DNA from 3 places in the Neobacillus pocheonensis genome. Region 1 is predicted to be linked to each of the others. Evidence: predicted binding sites of a transcription regulator. Region 1 holds the regulator's gene; each other region holds the start of a gene.

What was found. Region 1 encodes CtsR, which represses protease genes until heat stress. Its sites were predicted from a motif close to ATGGTCAATAAAGGTCAAACA; they were not measured.
Region 2: clpP (ATP-dependent Clp endopeptidase proteolytic subunit ClpP) is a predicted target of CtsR. The motif match lies at 1,003-1,023, and genes of this name have one in related genera.
Region 3: clpB (ATP-dependent chaperone ClpB) is a predicted target of CtsR. The motif match lies at 1,034-1,054, and genes of this name have one in related genera.

The regions. Positions count from the first base shown of each region.
Region 1 covers NZ_JBCNAD010000026.1:55,038-57,317, reverse strand. Annotated here, with positions in the region: partial or broken rRNA gene rrf (5S ribosomal RNA) at 1-51, shown strand, start outside; gene ABES02_RS15440 (CtsR family transcriptional regulator) at 612-1,073, shown strand; gene ABES02_RS15435 (UvrB/UvrC motif-containing protein) at 1,107-1,655, shown strand; gene ABES02_RS15430 (protein arginine kinase) at 1,660-2,280, shown strand, end outside.
Region 2 covers NZ_JBCNAD010000020.1:172,809-175,088, reverse strand. Annotated here, with positions in the region: gene ABES02_RS10950 (C40 family peptidase) at 94-552, opposite strand; tRNA gene ABES02_RS10945 (tRNA-Arg) at 804-875, opposite strand; gene clpP (ATP-dependent Clp endopeptidase proteolytic subunit ClpP) at 1,083-1,688, shown strand; gene ABES02_RS10935 (HPr family phosphocarrier protein) at 1,996-2,253, opposite strand.
Region 3 covers NZ_JBCNAD010000038.1:13,551-15,830, forward strand. Annotated here, with positions in the region: gene ABES02_RS20300 (Crp/Fnr family transcriptional regulator) at 1-464, opposite strand, end outside; gene ABES02_RS20305 (YjzC family protein) at 765-944, shown strand; gene clpB (ATP-dependent chaperone ClpB) at 1,067-2,280, shown strand, end outside.

The DNA of each region.
Region 1 (2,280 bases):
GCCGATGGTAGTTGGGGCAGGCGCCCCTGTGAGAGTAGGACGTTGCCAGGCAGATGAAAGACAACCTTAAGTGGTTGTCTTTTTTTGATGATTTTTTGAAGTGTAAAGTAAACCGCCTGAAGTGTCCCATAGATCGCTTCTATGGGACAAAACACCAAGCCAAATCACCCGAAGTGTCTCATAGATCGCTTCTATGGGACAAAACACCAAGCCAAATCACCCGAAGTGTCTCATAGATCGCTTCTATGGGACAAAACACAAAGCCAAATCACCCGAAGTGTCTCATAGATCGCTTCTATGGGACAAAACATCAAGCTAAATCACCGGAAGTGTCCCATAGACCACTTCTATGAGACAATTCCCCAAACCAAGCCAAACCAAACCACAAACAGTCCCAAAGTCTGAGCATAATTCCATTTCCAATTTTGAAATCAATCCGGAAACACCCTTACGAACACAAACAAAATAAAAACATAAATAAATTCACACGTTTCCCAACCGCAGAATTTGGAGAAAATCATTAGTAGCGAATCGTTGCATCTACATAAAAAAATGAGTATAATTTATGTCAAATATAGTCAAAGTCAGAACCACCAAAAGGGGGTGGGAAGATGAGAAATATCTCCGATATTATTGAAAAATATTTGAAGCAGGTTTTAGAAATGAGTGACGAGGACCTCGTTGAAATCAAACGAAGCGAAATAGCTGACAAATTTCAATGTGTTCCTTCCCAAATCAATTATGTCATCAATACCCGCTTTACCATTGAAAGAGGATATATTGTGGAAAGCAAGCGGGGAGGCGGTGGATATATCCGGATTATGAAAGTCCAATCCCATGATTTGGCCCATCTTATTGATCACTTACTATCGCTGTTTCAAAATCGAATTAGTCAAACAAGCGCTGAAGATGTCATCCTGCGACTTGTCCAAGAGGAAATCATCACCACCAGGGAAGCGAAAATCATGTTAAGTGTTATCGACCGATCTGTTTTATACATTGATCTTCCACACCGGGATGAATTAAGGGCGAGAATGCTAAAAGCTATGTTAACATCTTTAAAATATAAATAAGCTAAAAAATCACGCTGCTGGAGAGGTGATAATATGATTTGCCAAGAATGTAACCAAAGACCTGCAGCACTTCATTTTACAAAAATCATTAATGGTGAAAAAACTGAAGTGCATCTTTGTGAGAAATGTGCTCAGGAAAAAGGTGAAATGTTTATTTTTAATGGAGAATCAGGTTTTGCATTTAATAATCTGTTAGCTGGCTTATTAAATATCGACCCTTCTTTTAAAAAGCCTAACCAAAGCCCGTTTCATCAAGAGGAAATCCTGCAATGTGATCACTGCTCCATGACATTTCCTCAATTTTTAAAGGTGGGCCGTTTTGGATGTGCACAATGCTATGAAACCTTTAAAGAACAGCTTAAACCTGTTTTGGGCCGCCTTCACAGTGGCAACTGGTCACATAACGGAAAAATTCCAAAACGAATTGGCGGCGGAATTTATCTTCGAAAGCAATTAGATGAACTGAAACACGCACTCAGAGAGTCCATCATCAATGAAGAGTTCGAGAAGGCTGCTGAGATACGTGATGAAATACGCAACTTAGAGAAACAATTAGCAGGCAGCCAAGAGGGAGGGGAATAACGACGTGTCACTCGAACGTTTTCTTAATCAAGCGGTCAGCTCCTGGATGAATGCAGAAGGACCTGATTCCGATATTGTCCTAAGTTCACGAATCCGCTTGGCCCGAAATTTTAATGAATATCGATTCCCTACTTTATTTTCACATGAGGAAGCGAAAAGGATCATTTTAGAAATAGAAGAGATTTTAAACAATTCGCGACTCCACAAATTTGACCAAATGGAATTGTTGAAAATTGACCAAATGCAGCCACTTCAGAAAAGAGTTTTAGTAGAAAAGCATTTAATCAGCCCTCATTTAGCGGAAGATTCACCATATGGTGCAGTTCTATTAACCGAAAATGAAGAAGTTAGTATTATGATTAATGAAGAGGATCATATCCGAATTCAATGCTTGTTCCCAGGCTTGCAATTATCTGAGGCTTTGGATGCTGCAAATGAAATTGATGATTGGCTTGAAAGTCATATCCAATATGCCTTTGATGAAAAACACGGCTATCTAACAAGCTGTCCTACCAATGTAGGAACAGGCCTCCGTGCTTCTGTAATGATGCATTTACCAGGGCTAATGTTGACGCAGCAGATTAACCGTATGATTCCTGCGATTCATCAATTAGGACTTGTTGTG
Region 2 (2,280 bases), on a different contig from region 1:
TGGGGTATGGAAATTGTTAATAGTGTTTTTCTAGGAAAAATTTAAACCCCCTGTTTTGGGTAAACAGGGGGCATTTTATTTTGTATATACTATTTAGATTCGTTTTGCACCAATATATCTTGGTTTCCAATAAACGTTGCTTATATTAGCTATGGATACACCCTTGGACGATGCAGATTGGATCATTTGTCCGTTTCCGATGTAAATGGCTACATGTGTAGGCTTGCTAGCTTTATTAGGTGCAAAAAACATTAAGTCTCCAACCTGTAACGAACTAACACGGGTACCTTTTGAGTAATACATGTCAGAAGCAGTTCGTGGTAATACTTTACCTGCTTGTCCGAACGAATATTTAACAAGACCTGAACAGTCAAAACCTTTTGGTGTTATCCCGCCATATCTATATGGAACGCCAAGATTGGATTTTGCCACTGAGATTGCTTTTGTATGATATGGTGCTGCCGCCGCCTTATCACTCGGGGATATAAACGCAAACAAAAATGTAGTAAGTAAAATTGTGAATGAAAGTACTCCGAATATTTTTTTTAACATTTAGTTAATCCCCCTGCCGATTCTTGTTACTTACAATATACAAAATGTGAGTAACAAGGACGTGACAGGTAAATTACAATTATATTACAAATTTCGACTTTTAATTAAAATATTAATAGAATTTTGTATAATTCCCTTTAAAAACATTAGAAAAATGCCATTTTACAAAAAAAATCGACACTTTTCATAAAAAAACAGTATCCCACGATTATTAATTCGCAGAAACACTGTTTTTTTCTTAGGCTCATTGACGCGCTCGGAGGGAATCGAACCCCCATTTTAAGAACCGGAATCTTACGTGCTATCCGTTGCACCACGAGCGCAAATATATTAGCGACTTACATATTATATGCTAGAATTCTCAACTTTGCAAGTAAAGAATGGGTTTAAAATGAACTAAACTGGATAAGATGAATTAGGGAAAGCTGTCGAACATTTTTAAAGTCAAACTGTTTGACCTTTATTGACCATCCAGTGTATGATAACTATACATAGTATTTTTACCTTTTCTAATCAAAGGAGGAAGAAACATGAATTTGATCCCTACAGTTATTGAACAAACGAACCGTGGCGAAAGAGCATATGACATTTATTCCCGTCTGTTAAAAGACCGGATTATCATGCTTGGCAGCGCCATCGATGATCATGTAGCAAACAGCATTGTTGCGCAATTATTATTCCTTGAAGCCGATAACCCAGAAAAAGATATATCCTTGTATATCAACAGCCCTGGCGGAAGTATCACAGCCGGTATGGCGATTTATGATACAATGCAGTTTATTAAGCCAAACGTACAAACAATTTGTATTGGTATGGCAGCATCCATGGGAGCATTCTTACTTGCTGCAGGGGAAAAAGGCAAGCGTTATGCGCTTCCGAACGCAGAAGTCATGATTCACCAACCACTTGGCGGCGCTCAAGGACAGGCAACGGAAATCGAGATTGCGGCTAAACGCATCCTCTTCCTTCGCGAAAAATTAAATGGTATTCTAGCGGAACGTACTGGACAGTCGCTTGAAGTAATCAGTAAGGATACTGACCGCGATAACTTCATGACAGCTGAACGTGCGAAAGAATATGGTCTAGTTGACCACATCATTACACGTAATTTACTTGATGAGAAAAATAAGAAGTAATTGTTTGAGCAATCGGCTTTATGGCCGGTTGCTTTTTTTGATTTCATTGCCACAGTGACCGCCGACCTCATTTTTGTCCTCTCACGGGCACTGTCAGCTCTCCACAGTGACCGCCGAATCCTTTTTTACATCTCACGGGCACTATCAGCTCTCTACAGTGACCGACAACTTCCTTTTTGACCTCTCACGGGCACTATCAGCTCTCCACAGTGACCGCCGAATCCTTTTTTTACATCTCACGGGCACTGCACTCTAAACCCAAAATAAAAAAGGGTTCGGCACTAGATAAAGAGCCTCCCCCTTATTATTATTGTTCCTTCAGAATAAAATCAGCCAACGCATGGATGGCGTTTTCTTCGTCATCGCCGTCAGCAATAATATTGATGACAACTCCTGAACCGACAGCCAGACTCATTAAGCCCATGATGCTTTTTGCATTTACTTTTTTACCGTCCTTCTCTAGAAAAATATCAGCAGAAAAACGGTTGGCTTCTTGTACAAAAAGGGCCGCTGGACGCGCTTGAAGACCTGATTTCAATTTTACTTCTACTTCTTTCACTAACATTTCATATTCCTCCTCGTGTTTTTTCTC
Region 3 (2,280 bases), on a different contig from region 1:
TTATTAGTTTTTATCCCGTAGCTATTACTGAATCGAATCAACGTAGAATATAAAGCCCCTTTTTTACCATGCAGAACAAGATCGCGAAACTTCGTTTGGGTTTTCCGATATTGCTGACTCATCCATTTGATGAATTCAAAGGAAAGCGATATATTTTGCCCTAGCTTTTCTTCAAGAACATCTTTCATAATAACTGCCACTTCACCACTTTCAATGACTCGGGCACTTAATAAATATCTTGAAGAAGGAGAAAATAAATTTAACTCTCCAACAAAATCACCGTTAGAGCACATTCTTAATGTAAGTTCTCTTCCATCAGGAATAATTTTACTGATTTGCAGAATCCCGCTTTGAACGATATACATTTCATCTGCTGGTGAGCCTTCTTGAAATAAAAAAGTGCCTTTTTCTATTTTTCTAATATGATGAACTGTGTCAAGAAGATGTGACAACGGTACCGGCATTTCTTTTACTGCCTGCATATAAATAACCACCTTTAATGGTACGACATAAATCATAATTTTGAATTTATTAATGACAGTCAAGGCTGGATTTTACTAGATATTACTATCATTATATTGTTTATAAGTAATATTTAGCAATATATGTGGAATAAGTTCATATAATCGTCAAAAAGCCAAACAAAATTTGGTTATTTCTTAGGAAATATTGTCGAACAATGCTAAAAAATATGAAAGAAATTCCTTTAATGGACACACTAGAAAAGGAAATAATAATGAATGTGACGACAAGGAGGGAAAAGAATGGGACAAAATCATCAATTTAAATCAGGGAAAAAAGCCCCTAATAATGGAGTGTATATTGAAGTTGGTGAAACAGGTGACAATGTCGTAAACCCCAAAAAAATTAAGCTTAAAGCAGGCGATCCATTTCCTGAGACATCCAATCATAATCGTGTTTGGACGTATCAGCGAAAACCATAATTTTTAGAGATAAAGTCATCCAAGCAGGATGACTTTTTTGATATCCTAAATTTTACATTGATTCCTGGATTGATTTATAATAAAGGTAATAGGTCAAAAAAGGTCAAAAGGAAGTGAGGAAAATGGACTTAAGCCGAATGACAGAACGGTTGCAAACTGGTTTAATGGATGCTCAATCGAGAGCAGTAAAAAATAATCATCAAGAGATTGATGAATCTCATTTATTTTTATCATTAATGGATCAAGAAGATAGTCTCATCGAGGCTATATTTAGACGTATTGCACTACCACCAGAAAAAGTGAAAAAGAGCCTGTTAGATAATCTGGCAAAAAAACCGCAAGTTACTGGAAGTGGTGTAGAGCACGGAAAGCTTTATATTACAGCAAAACTTCAAAAACTGTTATCAAATGCTGAAGAATTTGCAGATAAGTTTTCTGACGAATATCTATCGATTGAACATATTCTCCTAGCTGCAGCCTATGCCAATCATTCAGAGATGAAACGGATTATTCAATCATTTGGTCATACACCTGAAGATATTTTAAAAGCAATAAAAGAAATTAGGGGGAATCAAAGAGTGACCTCACAAAATCCTGAAGCAGGATATGATGCTTTAAAAAAATATGGAAGGGATCTAGTAGCTGAAGTAAGAGCGGGTAAAGTGGATCCAGTCATTGGCAGAGACACAGAGATTCGGAATGTAATTCGGATCCTTTCAAGGAAGACAAAAAATAATCCCGTTTTAATCGGAGAACCTGGAGTGGGGAAAACAGCAATTGTTGAGGGACTGGCCCAGCGGATTGTCAGAAAGGATGTACCCGAAGGGCTAAAGGATAAAACCATATTCTCATTAGATATGAGCTCACTAATTGCAGGGGCAAAATTCAGAGGTGAATTCGAAGAAAGATTGAAAGCAGTTTTAAACGAAATCAAAAAAAGTGAAGGACAAATATTACTGTTTATCGATGAAATTCATACTATTGTCGGTGCAGGGAAAACAGAAGGTGCCATGGACGCAGGTAATATGTTAAAGCCCATGCTTGCTCGGGGCGAACTTCATTGTATTGGAGCGACTACACTGGATGAGCACCGGAAATATATCGAGAAGGATCCAGCATTGGAACGGAGATTTCAGCAGGTTCTTGTACAAGAACCAAATGTAGAAGATACCATTTCCATTTTACGTGGATTAAAGGAAAGATTTGAAGTACATCATGGGGTGAAAATCCACGATCATGCTTTAGTGGCAGCAACTACATTGTCTGATCGGTATATAACGGATCGATTCTTGCCTGATAAGGCCATTGATCTTGTCGATGAAGCGTGTGCCTTAAT